Regions from separate parts of the Listeria rocourtiae subsp. hofi genome, predicted to be linked through region 1. Evidence: riboswitches for the same ligand, from Rfam matches in the RefSeq annotation. Region 1 holds a riboswitch; each other region holds the start of a gene.
What was found. Region 1 has a riboswitch for S-adenosylmethionine ahead of metK (methionine adenosyltransferase). Riboswitches for the same ligand answer to the same signal wherever they lie in the genome.
Positions count from the first base shown of each region.

Region 2: linked by a shared signal. The riboswitch ahead of R8925_RS07645 (methionine ABC transporter ATP-binding protein) and the one ahead of metK (methionine adenosyltransferase) in region 1 are both predicted to bind S-adenosylmethionine.
Region 3: linked by a shared signal. The riboswitch ahead of R8925_RS01215 (methionine ABC transporter ATP-binding protein) and the one ahead of metK (methionine adenosyltransferase) in region 1 are both predicted to bind S-adenosylmethionine.

Region 1 is NZ_CAUYTL010000018.1:37,295-41,729, reverse strand. Features, by position in the region: gene yidD (membrane protein insertion efficiency factor YidD) at 1-71, opposite strand, end outside; gene ytkD (RNA deprotection pyrophosphohydrolase) at 150-626, shown strand; gene R8925_RS09070 (DUF2584 domain-containing protein) at 632-874, shown strand; gene R8925_RS09065 (hypothetical protein) at 929-1,210, opposite strand; gene R8925_RS09060 (thiol-disulfide oxidoreductase DCC family protein) at 1,336-1,689, shown strand; SAM riboswitch class I at 1,752-1,856, shown strand; gene metK (methionine adenosyltransferase) at 2,044-3,258, shown strand; gene R8925_RS09050 (carbonic anhydrase) at 3,414-4,193, shown strand.
Region 2 is NZ_CAUYTL010000013.1:38,482-42,916, forward strand. Features, by position in the region: gene R8925_RS07635 (MetQ/NlpA family ABC transporter substrate-binding protein) at 1-340, opposite strand, end outside; gene R8925_RS07640 (methionine ABC transporter permease) at 358-1,032, opposite strand; gene R8925_RS07645 (methionine ABC transporter ATP-binding protein) at 1,029-2,051, opposite strand; SAM riboswitch class I at 2,148-2,266, opposite strand; gene R8925_RS07650 (D-alanyl-D-alanine carboxypeptidase family protein) at 2,354-3,190, opposite strand; gene R8925_RS07655 (sensor histidine kinase) at 3,330-4,435, opposite strand, start outside.
Region 3 is NZ_CAUYTL010000001.1:235,643-240,077, forward strand. Features, by position in the region: gene R8925_RS01205 (MetQ/NlpA family ABC transporter substrate-binding protein) at 1-96, opposite strand, end outside; gene R8925_RS01210 (methionine ABC transporter permease) at 311-961, opposite strand; gene R8925_RS01215 (methionine ABC transporter ATP-binding protein) at 945-1,976, opposite strand; SAM riboswitch class I at 2,104-2,213, opposite strand; gene R8925_RS01220 (DUF3006 domain-containing protein) at 2,284-2,514, opposite strand; gene R8925_RS01225 (MBL fold metallo-hydrolase) at 2,522-3,634, opposite strand; gene R8925_RS01230 (HesB/YadR/YfhF family protein) at 3,848-4,150, opposite strand; gene R8925_RS01235 (Dps family protein) at 4,324-4,435, opposite strand, start outside.

The sequences.
Region 1 (4,435 bases):
CACGTTCCAGGTTTAAGTGGTGAAATATATTTGCGATAAAGACGAATACCGCCTAACATTATTTTCTTCATTTTGCAACTCACCTTCACCTTTAGAATTTTTAACACTTTTATCGTACCACAAATCTGGGAAAAAGAAAGGGAATAAGCATGTATACGTATCAAGATTTGCTTGGGAATGATGTATCTATTTCATTTGATGTACTAGAAGAAGCAGATGACGTACTCGTAATTGCAAAATTTCACGATGCTTGGCTGTTTACAACGCATAAAGCCCGCGGTATTGAATTTCCTGGCGGTAAAGGCGAGTCAGGAGAGTCAAACGAGGAAACTGCAAGACGCGAAACAATGGAAGAAACCGGTGCGAAACTAGATAGCTTACATATTGTAGCGCAATATGAAGTAAAGACCGCAGAAAGAACTTTTAGCAAACGAGTTTACTTAGCGAATGTCACCGATTTTGTGAACCAAGTCGATTATATGGAAACATTTGGTCCGACCTTGATAGCTGGGGATTTAGCGAATATCGTTCAGCAAAAACAGTTCAGTTTTTTTATGCAGGATGAAGGGATGCAAGTCGTGATTCAAGAAGCGATGCGCCAACTAAAAATGAATAATTGGAGGTAATAAGCATGGGAATGCCATTAGAAGTCAATACAATGATTGTAACAAAGGGAAAGGAAAAGCGGGTTTCAGATAATTTTTTCGAGTTGGAAAAGGCTGGATACCGGATTTATCCGATTGATGTTCCAGTAGAAGTTCGGACGACAAAAGAAAGTGAGACAAACGGTATTGCTGTGCCCCTAAAACTAATTTGGGAGGACAATAAGACGATTATTACATACGAGCTAATATCCTTGAATTCCAGTAATTAAACGACAAAAAAGTTGAGCCTAAGCGGTGCAAGGCTCAACTTTTTTAATAGTTACTTAGGCATTTGTTTTATTTGACATCCGACGAATCCAAGCGACAATGCTAATAATCAAGGAGAAAATATACTCTCCAAGTGTAGCGATAAAAATAGCAATCGCAATCTCAGCCTGTGCAACCCCGCCACTGTAAAAACTAATAAAGAATATAACTGCGCTTGCAATCAAGCCTATTGTTGCTAAAAAGTACTTGAACCAGCGCCATTTTAAAATAAATTCAAAAATGCACACAGCGATAATAAAAATCGCAAAAATAATCAAAGTTAACGTTGAAAATATCATAGTTTCTTCTCCTTTGGTGAACCAAGCATTCATACAATGTGGGAAATCCCAATGTATAAAGTTCATTTTAACATAGTTTAGGGAGAATGGTAAACAGGAAACATAATCTAAGGAGCTGAAATAGGATGAAGGATATTGTTCTATACGATCAAAACTGCCGATTCTGTAAGGCGACAAAACGACTCTTTGAAAAGCTGGATTGGATGCATGTCATTGAATGGAAACCGCTTCAAGAATCAGAGAACACTGGGTTTACGCAAGAGGAACTAATGCGCGAAATTCATCTCATTACCCCGAATGGTGATGCGAAAAAAGGTTTTTTTGCGATTCGTAGGATGCTATTGCGTTTTCCACTAACCGGCTTGATTGGACTCATCATGTATTTACCATTTCTAAAACCAGCAGGCCGTTTTGGATATAGTGTTGTTGCAGACAATAGAACATGTGATATTCGAAAAAAGAAGCAGGAGCAAACATGAAAAATTTTTGTGCGTGACAATAAAGCTGAAATATGTTACAATAACGTGAAAACTAAATTAAACTCTTATCCAGAGCGGTAGAGGGACTGGCCCTTTGAAACCCGGCAACCTACAAATATTGTAAGGTGCTAACCTGTGGCAGGAAGTGAATTCCTGATCGATGAGAGCGAAGGTATTGTAAATAATAACCTTCTCTCTATTCCGCGTGCAATTGGCAAATAGGGAGAAGGTTTTTTGTTGACATGGCATGAGTCATGTCATATAAAGCGTGAACGAGACTAGAAGGAAACAGACGATAAGTTCGCATTTTTGCAAACCACTTCGCGATGGAGAAGAAAAAGGAGGAAATAAAGAATGGCAAGAAACCGTCATTTATTTACGTCAGAATCTGTTTCTGATGGACATCCAGATAAAATTGCAGATCAAATATCAGATGCAATTTTGGATGCAATATTAACGAAAGATGCTGATGCTCGTGTTGCTTGTGAAACGACTGTAACGACTGGGCTAGTACTTGTAGCAGGAGAAATAACAACATCGACTTACGTGGACATTCCAAAAATTGTGCGTGATACAATTAAGGAAATAGGGTACACACGTGCAAAATATGGTTTTGATGCAGAAACATGTGCTGTTTTAACGGCAATCGATGAGCAGTCACCAGATATCGCGCAAGGTGTTGATGTCGCTTTAGAATCACGCGATGGTTCGGAAGACGCAGCGATTGATGCTATTGGAGCGGGGGACCAAGGCTTAATGTTCGGCTTTGCAACAGATGAGACAGAGGAATTAATGCCACTTCCAATCTCGCTAGCACATGCACTTTCACGTAAAATTGCGGAATTACGGAAGAATAATATACTCACTTACCTACGCCCAGATGCTAAAACACAAGTAACCGTGGAATATGATGATAATAACCAACCAATTCGTATCGATACGATAGTTATTTCTACACAGCATCATCCAGATATTTCACAGGAACAAATTGCATCAGATTTGCATAAACTAGTCATTGAAGAAGTCATTGATTCGCGACTTCTCGATGCAGAAACGAAGTACTTCATTAATCCAACAGGTCGCTTCGTCATCGGTGGACCTCAAGGAGATGCAGGTTTAACAGGTCGCAAAATCATTGTAGACACATATGGTGGTTATGCTCGTCACGGTGGAGGTGCATTTTCAGGTAAAGACCCAACAAAAGTAGACCGTTCAGGAGCGTATGCTGCCCGCTACGTTGCTAAAAATATCGTTGCAGCTGGTCTTGCTAAAAAGGTAGAGGTACAGTTGGCCTATGCTATCGGAGTTGCTCATCCAGTATCGATTTCTATAGACACATATGGAACGAGTCAATACAGTGAGCAAGATCTAATTGATGCTGTAAATAAATTCTTTGATTTACGTCCAGCCGGAATCATCAAGATGCTTGACTTACGTCGCCCGATTTATCGTCAAACAGCGGCATTCGGCCATTTTGGAAGATTGGATTTAGATTTACCATGGGAAAAAATAGATAAAGCACCACATATGAAAGAATTTCTATTAGAAACTGCAAATATAAATTCATAAACAGAAGCCTAGCTTTGGAGCCAATCCAGCTAGGTTTTTTACATATTTGATGCTTTCTTGTATAAAAAGGCCTATTTTTGTCACAAAAACTACACACACTTATGAATCATTATATAATATAATAATTAAGTTACTTAATGAAAGGGGTTTTCAACATGAAAACAAAACTATTAGCAGCTTCAGCAATCGCGGCATCACTTATCCTCGTAGCAGGTTGTGGTAATAGCGATGCGAGCAACGATACTAAAAAAGAAGAAAAAACAGCAAAAACAGAATCAGCAGCAAAACATGAAGATCATCTAGACTATCATGATCAAAAAGCGTGGCAATTTGAAGCGGGAGATACACAATCCCCAATCAATATTGAAACAGCAAAAACAGAACCAATGAAAGATGCAGGTACAATCGAATTAAATTATAATCAAAAAGTAACAGATGAAGTAGATAATGGCCATAGCATCCAAGTCGATGATGGTGGGCAAGCAACAATTAACGGTCGTAAATTTGAATTGAACCAATTTCATTTCCACGCAGAAAGTGAGCATACAGTTGATGGTAAACATTATCCAATCGAAGCTCACTTTGTAAATGAACATCAAGATAGTCGTTTAGCAGTTATTGGAGTTTTCTTTAAAGAAGGAAAAGCAAATCCGGCATTCCAAAGCATTTTAAACAATGTTAAAAAAGGGGAAAAAACAACAGTTAGCGAACCGATTGATGTAGCAGCTTTACTACCAACAAACAAATCATACTATCACTACCTAGGATCACTGACAACACCACCACTTTCAGAAAACGTGGAATGGTACGTCATGTCAACTCCGGTAGAAGTTTCCAAAGAACAAATTGAAGAATTTAACAAATACTACGACGGCAACAACCGTAAAATTCAACCGTTGCACGATCGTCCAGTATTAAAACACACAGACAACTAAAAAGGCACAGTGGGCCGCACAATACTCATCTCCGTCGTTAAAAGCTGTGTTCCGATGCTCACGTACAAATCGTACGCTCCGCTTCGGTACTCGCTTTTGCCTAGGATCTGAGCATTGTGCGGCCCGCTGTAGTTTGGCGGCTATTCATTTTCAATAAAAGGTCTGGAAAGTTCATGTTACATGATTTTTCTAGGTCTTTTTTTGCTGGATGCTGTTCAAACAAACCCAATTTATGATATGAT
Region 2 (4,435 bases), on a different contig from region 1:
CAATATGAATGCCACCCATGTTTACGAATTTATAACCTTTTTCCTTCATTTCAAGCTCCATGTAAGGAATCGTTTGGAAATAGTTCGCATCCAAGTCGCCTTCATCTAATGCCACATTAGGCATAACGTAATCCGTGTATTTTTTAATATCTAGATTAATACCTTTTTTTGCTAAGATAGGTTTCGCTTTTTCTAAAATAACAGCATGTGGTGAGTTAGAAGCACCGATAACGAGTGTTGTTCCTTTATCGCTACTCGCGTCATCTTTCGAACCTCCGCCACAAGCCGCTAAAACTAATACCAATGTCAGTGTAAATAATCCTAATAAAACTTTTTTCATCTATTAACTCCCCTTTTCTATCGTTTATCGACCCATTTGGTCAAGATGTCCCCAATGAATTGGAAAACAAATACTATAATTAAAATAATAATAGTCGCAACTAATGTGACTGCCGGCTGCGCTCGTTGGAAGCCTTCTAAATAAGCCGCATTCCCAAGCCCTCCTGCACCGATAACACCTGCCATAGCCGTGAAACCAACCAGTGAAATCGCCGTCACCGTAATACCTGAAATAATCGCCGGCAAAGCTTCAGGAATCAAAACCTTACCAATGATTGTGAATAAATTGGCACCCATTGCTTTTGCTGCCTCGATAACGCCCTTATCCACCTCGCGAAACGCAATTTCAACCATGCGCGCATAAAATGGAGCCGCCGAAATAATCAAGGCTGGTAGTGCCGCCTTTGGTCCAATAATCGTACCGACAAGCGTTTTTGTCATCGGAAGTAATAACACAATTAAAATAATAAATGGAATCGAGCGGAACACGTTGACCAAAATGGCTGTTATCCAATACGCCGTCCTTGATCCCGCATCCTTTTTTCGGTTCGTCAAGAATAAAACAAGCCCCAAAGCCAATCCTAAAATAAAGACCGCTACCAGAGAAACTAGCGTCATATAAAGCGTCTCTTCTGTGGCCGTTTTCATCATGTCCCAATCGACATTTGCGAAATATCCTGTAGAATCGTTCATCCTTCAATCACTTCCGTTTCTATCTCAAGCTCGCGTAACCGAGTGATTGTGGCATCTACTTGCGACGCTTCACCTTGAATTTGAATATATAAAGTCCCATACGCACCATTTTGTGTTTGCGTCAAGTTCCCATGTAAAATATTGAGTAACACTTTATTATCTTGCGCCACTTGCGAAATAATTGGTTGTGTCGCTGTCCCGCCAACAAAAAGCAACTTCACAAGCTTACCTTCTGAATAGTTTTCCAGCAACAGATGAATCAATTCTTCCGTTTCATCTGACTCCGTTACTTGACGTACAAAACGCTTCGTCACAGACTCTTTCGGATGTTGGAAAACTTCAATCACATCGCCAAGCTCAACCACGCGCCCAGCTTCCATGACCGCTACACGATTGCAAATTTTGCGGATGACGTGCATTTCATGTGTAATCACGATAATCGTTAAATTCAGACGACGATTAATATCTAGCAATAGTTCCAGTACTTCGTCAGTTGTTTGAGGGTCAAGTGCTGATGTTGCCTCGTCACAAAGCAAGACTTTCGGGTTATTTGCAAGCGCGCGTGCAATCCCAACACGCTGCTTCTGTCCACCACTTAATTCTGACGGATACGCATTTTCTTTTCCTTCCAAGCCGACAAGCCGAATCAACTCATTCACTCGAAAACGTCTTTGCTCACCACGCACTCCTGCAATCTCCAAAGGAAAAGCGATATTATCGTATACCGTGCGTGACCAGAGTAAATTAAAATGTTGAAAAATCATTCCAATTTGCTGACGTGCCCTGCGCAGTTTACTCCCTCTAATTTTGGAAATAAATAAATCGTCCACTTCCACTGTGCCTTCTGTTGGCAACTCTAAACCATTAAACATTCGAATCAGTGTACTTTTACCAGCGCCCGAATATCCGACAACTCCGAAAATTTCACCCTTCTCGATATCTAGACTTACATCGTTTACAGCTCTGACATTATTTTTCCGAACCTTGTAATCCTTTGCAACATTTTTAAGCCTTATCAAAGTAAACTCCACCCTCAATCTTTTTCTAAAAACAAAAAACCTCTCTTGCTACTTGGAGCGAAGAAAGGTGTAATTACATACATAATTTACGCTTTTCTCTCATCTCTCAGAACATAACGCTCTGTATGAATTAGCACCTTGCAATGAATGCATCGAACATCCACTTAGGTTGCTGGGTTTCTTCGGGCATGTCCCTCCACCACTCTTGATAAGATTATTTTTCAGGCGTCCATATTTCGCGCGCCTTGTGTTTATTAATATTACATGTTTTTAGTCGGATTTGTCAAGATTCAATTGCGAATTTATTTTGAAAAACCAAAATCGATCAATGTTTGGGCATCGCTCATTCGTTCTTTTTCATTTTTACTACCCAATGAAATCGAAATAATTCGTTTACCATTCTGAACTGCCGTTGCAATAAGGCAATAGCCGGCTTGATCTGTATATCCTGTCTTTAAGCCGTCCATACCTTGCACAAGGCCATCTGCCAGCACTTTATTTGTCGTCTGGATAGAATCCCCTTTTTGCATCACATATTCCGAGCGCGATGTCGTTTCCAGCACCTCTGGGTAATCTTTTAGTAATCGCTTCGTCAAAATCATTAAATCAGCCGCCGTTGATACGGATATATCTCCAGCCTCATTTAGCCCACTTGCACTACTAAAATGCGTCTTATCTGACATTCCGAACTCGTGCGCTTTTGCATTCATTTTGTCTACAAAGTTCTTCTCATCAACCTGACTTGCGAGCGCTTCTGCAGCATCATTTGCCGACATAATTAACATCGCTGCAAATAAATCCTGTGCCGTGTAGTATTTTACTCCCGTTTTAGCGTAAAGACTCACCGCCTGGGGATCATCCAAATAACGTAAGGATAGCATCTCATCCCAAGCGAGTTTTTTTGTATGTACCGCCTCTAAAATCAAATAAGTCGTCATTAATTTGGTCAAACTAGCAATTGGGACAGCTTTATTCTCGTTTTGTGACAAAAGCGTTTTATCCTCTTTCGCATCAACAACAAGCGCACTCGTTGCCTCAAATAATGGCTTAGCACGTGTATCCTTCATAAAAAATATAAAAACTAAAATAGCAACTATCGTCAAGCAAGCTAACACTAGAACAAGCGTCTGTTTTTTCATCTTTTCCCCTCCTCCTAATACATCTTACCTGAAAATAATAAAATGGAAGGTAAGAAATTAGAAAGAAAAAGTAAAGATTCAGCGCCTAAAATAACAGTTTTGTAAGAAAACAAATTATTTTATATGCTGAATCTCAAAACTAACGCTCACTAATCGGCAATTTCACCGTAAAAGTTGTTTTTCCTTTTCTACTCGTTGCAAAAACATATCCACCATGGCGCTCAACAATCGACTTCGCAATCGCTAGACCAAGTCCAGTTCCTACCGTTGTCCGATTCTTGTCTACTTTATAAAAACGCTCGAACAATTGTGGCAAGTCACTGGCCGGTATCTCTGTCCCATAATTCGAAACCTCGATAATTGCCATTCCAGCTTCTTTTTTCGCACTAATATCGATTTTCTTCCCAGAAGCACCATATCGAAGCGCATTGGAAAACAAATTCTCGAACAAGCGCATAATCTGCATCCCATCACCCTTGACTTTCAGATTATCCACAGCATACATCTCAACGATGCGCACTTCTTTCTCCGCAGCAGAGCGTTCATACTCAGAAACCAATTGGCGCAGTAGTTCCACCATATCCAACATGTCTTCCTTAATATGAAATTCTGTGCTTTCAAGTCGTGTATAATCAAACAAGTCATCAATCAATTTATGCAACCTTTGCGCCTTGCCGTATACAAGTTCCGTATAATGACGTAACTCCACCTCATCCCGGTATCTATCCTCGTGAATGTAACTTAAATAACCCAAGATCGATGTTAACGGCGTACGTAAATCATGCGACACATTTGTGATTAAGTCATTTTTAGCTTGTTGCGCCTCTTGCTCTTGCTCAATCAGTTTTGCCTGATGTTCTCTCATTTTCTCGATGCTTTCCTCCAACTGTATAATCTCTGGAATCAAACTATCCTGCTCCATAGGCTGATCTTGAAGAATGGCTATATTAATTTGTCGCAACTGTTTTCTGAGTAAATTCTGCTTAAAAAGCCAATAGAAAAAATTGAAAAAGATGAACGCAACAGCTAAAATACCAAGATATTTAACCGTGATGAGCCATGGTGAATTAAGCAATCTATCATAACGACCATAGCCAAATAAATCAATAAACCGCGTTGTAGTTCCAGTCAACACTATCGAATCACTCGTCACAGAAACCAGCCATAAGCCAATCGTCCGCAATGTAATAACACTCGCCCACCAAGACAAAAATGCTAAAACAATAATTTGCAGTAAGGACATTT
Region 3 (4,435 bases), on a different contig from region 1:
CTTCTCATCTCCACTAGCCTTCTCATCCCCACCACCACAAGCAGTAGCAACAATAGCCAACAATACCAACGTTAAAACTAAAATTAATTTCTTCATCCAAAAAACTCCCTTATTTTTATTTGTTTTATTTATTATATTCTTTAAAATCGTATTTTCTAGTCTTTTTTGACTAAGCAACCAAACGAGGCGGTGGCGAGAAAGGCTTAGATTCTAGGCAAATCCGAGCAACGAGCGGAATGTACGACCTGTACATGAGCACCGTAGCACAGGCTTTAACGGCGAAGATGAGCCTTTCTCGCCGTCGCCGGCACTAGCGGCGACGAATTTTGCGAGAAATGAAGTTCCCTAAAGACTGAACACTCTGGACAATAACGACCAAAATAATAACTGTAACAAGCATCGTAATGTTATCATAACGCTGATATCCATAGGTAATCGCCAAGTTCCCAATTCCGCCAGCTCCAACAACCCCCGCCATTGCAGTAGCGCCTACAAGTCCAATTGTCGCAGTAGTTAGTGTTAAAACTAGTGAGCTCAGTCCTTCTGGTAGCATAAAGCGCCAGATAATTTGCCAAGCATTTGCGCCCATTGCTTGAGCTGCCTCGATAATTCCCTGATCCACCTCTAAAAGCGAGTTTTCAACAAGTCTTGCAATATAAGGCCCAGCATAGAAAACAAGTGGGACAATCGCTGCTTTGACGCCAATGCTTGAATCAACGATAAAGCGGGTGACAGGAATCAATGCCACTAGTAGAATGATGAACGGGACAGAACGCAAAATATTAATAATCGGATTCAAAATATTAAAGATTAGCGTATTTTGCAAAATATGACCTTTTCGGGTGACAACGAGTAGAACCCCAAGTGGAATACCAATAAGGCAGGCAAACAAGAGCGACCAAGTAACCATATAGAGCGTTTCAATAAATGCTGTGCTTAATTGTTCAGACGTTACTTCCATTTGCTCCAACCTCCTCTAATTTGACATTTTGTGTTGTTGCATAGGCGAATGCTCTCGCTATTTCCTCAGCCTCACCCGTAACTTCTACAATCATATAACCAAAAGCGATTGATTGAATTTCAGAAATATTCCCACTTAAAACGCTGACATTGACGTCGAATTGTTTCGCAATATTAGAGAGTAGTGGATTTCCTGAGGATTCACCCACAAATGTAAATTTCCAAACAGTCGCATTATGGGTCTGAATCAGCTTCCAAGCGCTCGCCGGGATGTCGTCATTGATAACTGTTTTGACAAAGTTTTTTGCAGTTTGAGACTGCGGATTTGAGAAAATATCGAATACTTTGCCTTCTTCAATAACTTGACCACCTTCCATAACCGCTACTCGATTACAAATTTCACGAATCACCGACATTTCATGCGTGATAAGCAGGATTGTAATATTGTATTCTTTATTGATTTTTTGCAGCAGTTCAAGAATCGCGCCTGTTGTTTCCGGATCTAGCGCGCTTGTTGCCTCATCACATAATAATACATCTGGGTTTGTCGCGAGCGCTCGTGCAATTCCAATACGCTGCTTTTGTCCACCTGATAATTGATCGGGATAGTTTTTTGCTTTATCTGCTAAGCCAACAAAATGAAGCAACTCCAGTACCCTTTTTTCTCGTTCTTTTCGATTTGTATGAATCAGTGCTAGTGGTATCGCGATGTTATCGAAAACCGTTTTGGAATTTAATAAATTAAAATGCTGAAAAATCATGCCAATCTTTTTTCGCTCTGCTCGAAGTTCTTTAGGCTTCAATGTCGTTAAATCCGTTCTTGCTACAGTTACAGAGCCTTTTGTGGGGCGTTCAAGCAAATTCACAGTGCGAATCAACGTACTTTTCCCAGCACCACTGAAACCGACAACACCAAATATGTCGCCTTTTTCAATCGTCAAGCTAACACCTTCTAATGCGGTTACTTCTTTGCCTCCACTTTTGAAGGTTTTTGTTACATTTTTGAATTCAATCATCCTATTCACTCCCTTTGTTGCCTTAACACAAAAAAATCTCCCCTTAAGTGAATAAGAGGAGATCCTAGTCCAAACATCTATGTACCGAATAATTATACAGTCATATTAATGCAGTCTTCGTCGTCTCATCTTATCTACCAAGCAAAATGAAATGCTTGTTGGAATTGGCACAGTATCAAAAATGATCTGTTGCCGAGGTTTCGTAGGGCCAAATCCCTCCACCTCTCTGGATAAAATGTGTAAGTCGTTATTTATTTTTTATAACTATATCGTTTATTTCGGATACTGTCAACTACTTTTGGAAAAGTTATTTGTTTTTGTTGCGCAATTGTTCTAATTTCGACGCGATTCGCGCTTTATTTTCAGCGGTTGTTTTTACATCTAGCGTTATTTGCATTCCTTCGATGAGGACGGAACTACCTTCATGAATATTGTTAGGTAACTTCGTTTGCGGGATGGTCCAAATTTGCTGATCCGGCTCAAGAAGAAAAATGGCTTTCCCATCCTCGATACGGTCTAAAATTGCTTTTTTACGCATGGTTCACCTACTTTACGGTTGCTTTGCCTTGTTCTTTAATTTGACGAACAATGCCATCGCCTATTCCGTTTATTTTCTTCAGGTCATCAATTGTTCGGTACGGCCTTTCCGCAATAATCTTATCTGCTAATACAGGCCCAACACTCGGAAGGTATTGTAACTCTTCTGCGTTTGCTGTGTTAATATTAATTGTTTCAGGTACTGGAATTGATGTTCCTGGTTCTTCTGCTGTTTGTTTTCCATTATTGCTCCCTGGTTGTGGCGTGCCTGATTTTTCTGTTGCCACATGAATTTGCTTGCCATCCGTTTCAATTGTTACCGTTCCTTCAACATCAGTTCCATATGTCTTGATATCACGATCTTTAAGCCATTGGATGACTTCGCGATGTGGATGCCCATAGGAATTGCCCTTCTCAGCAGAATAAACCGCGACTTCCGGTTTGACCGCATCTAAAAAATAAGGTTGATTCGATGTAGACGAACCGTGGTGGCCTAAATCAAGAATCTGCGCGTCTAAATCAAGACCGCTATCCACCATTTCCCGCTCACGCGATTTCTCAGCATCACCAGTAAAAATAGCGGCAATATCTTTGTACGTTAAACGAATCGCAATAGAGTCATTGTTTGCGTTATCCGAAAGTTTATCCGGGCTCAAAACTTGAATTCCAAATGGGCCGAATGTGGCTTTTTCACCGCGCCTTGGTTCTTTATACTTAGCATCTGATGCTAGCGCAGCATCGATTACGCGCTCATAAATGGAACTATTAAAAACGAGGCCATCCATCCAAATTTCTTTTGGTTTATATTGTTTGATTACTTTATCCGCATTACCGATATGATCTGAGTGCGGGTGCGTCAATAACAACAAATCAATTTTGGTGATATTCGCCTTTTCAAGATACGTCAAAATACGATTATCGTCATGTCTCCCCGTATCAATCAAAACGGTTGTACCATCGTCCGCTTGAATAAGCGTGCTATCCCCTTGCCCGACATCAAAGAAGGTAAATTTCGCGCCTTCTAGTGTGTTTTCTGTAACGCTCGATGTTTGTGTGCCATTCGAGCATCCAGCAATAAATAGGACTAAAATAATGCTCCATTTTGCTAATTTTTTCAAAATCTCAACTCCCCAATTCACTACACTTTAGCATAGCAGAATCGTCCCTCTGAGTAAATACTTTGTCGAGAAGTTGGGAGATTAGGAAAGATAAAACACGACCCGAAAATGAAAATAAGCAAGAATCTTTATATGCACCATTTTCTTACATGGTTTTATACAAAGACTCTTACTTTATTTTATCTGCTTATTTTTAGTTTCGTCTCACGCATTTAGTTATTTTACTTTCTCAAAGAACTTGAACGATACTTCTTCGCTCTTCGGATTGTAATCAATAATCCAATCATGGTCTTTAAAGTACCAATAGTCATGATCCTCAACATAGAATAAAATATCGCCAATTTGGTGTTGCAATGCCATTTCTGTCGGTTTCTCAGCTACTAACCCGATAGAGAACCCAGGATGTAGGGAACTGTTAGAGCCACCATATTTTGCGAATAGTCTAATTCCATTACCGTCCGTCGTATTAAACTCATTTCTGAACCAATGTTGTGCTTGATCGCTTACTTCGATTTGCATTGTCATCACTCCTCTTCCCTATTTCGATTACTGCAAGAATAGCAGATATCTACTCATTTCGCATGTTTTTTGCTTACAGTTGATAATTGTATGTACCACTTTTTCCGAAAAGTTAAACTTCTTTTTTGAAAAATAAAGAGCCCGCGTTCAGCAGACTCTTTATTTTAAAATCATTATTTTTCCAAAGGGCCTTTTCCTAAGAATGCTTGGAACATCCAAATATGTTTGTCAATCGATGCTTTGAAGCCGATAAGCATGTCTTGTGTTACATCATCGCCTTCTTTT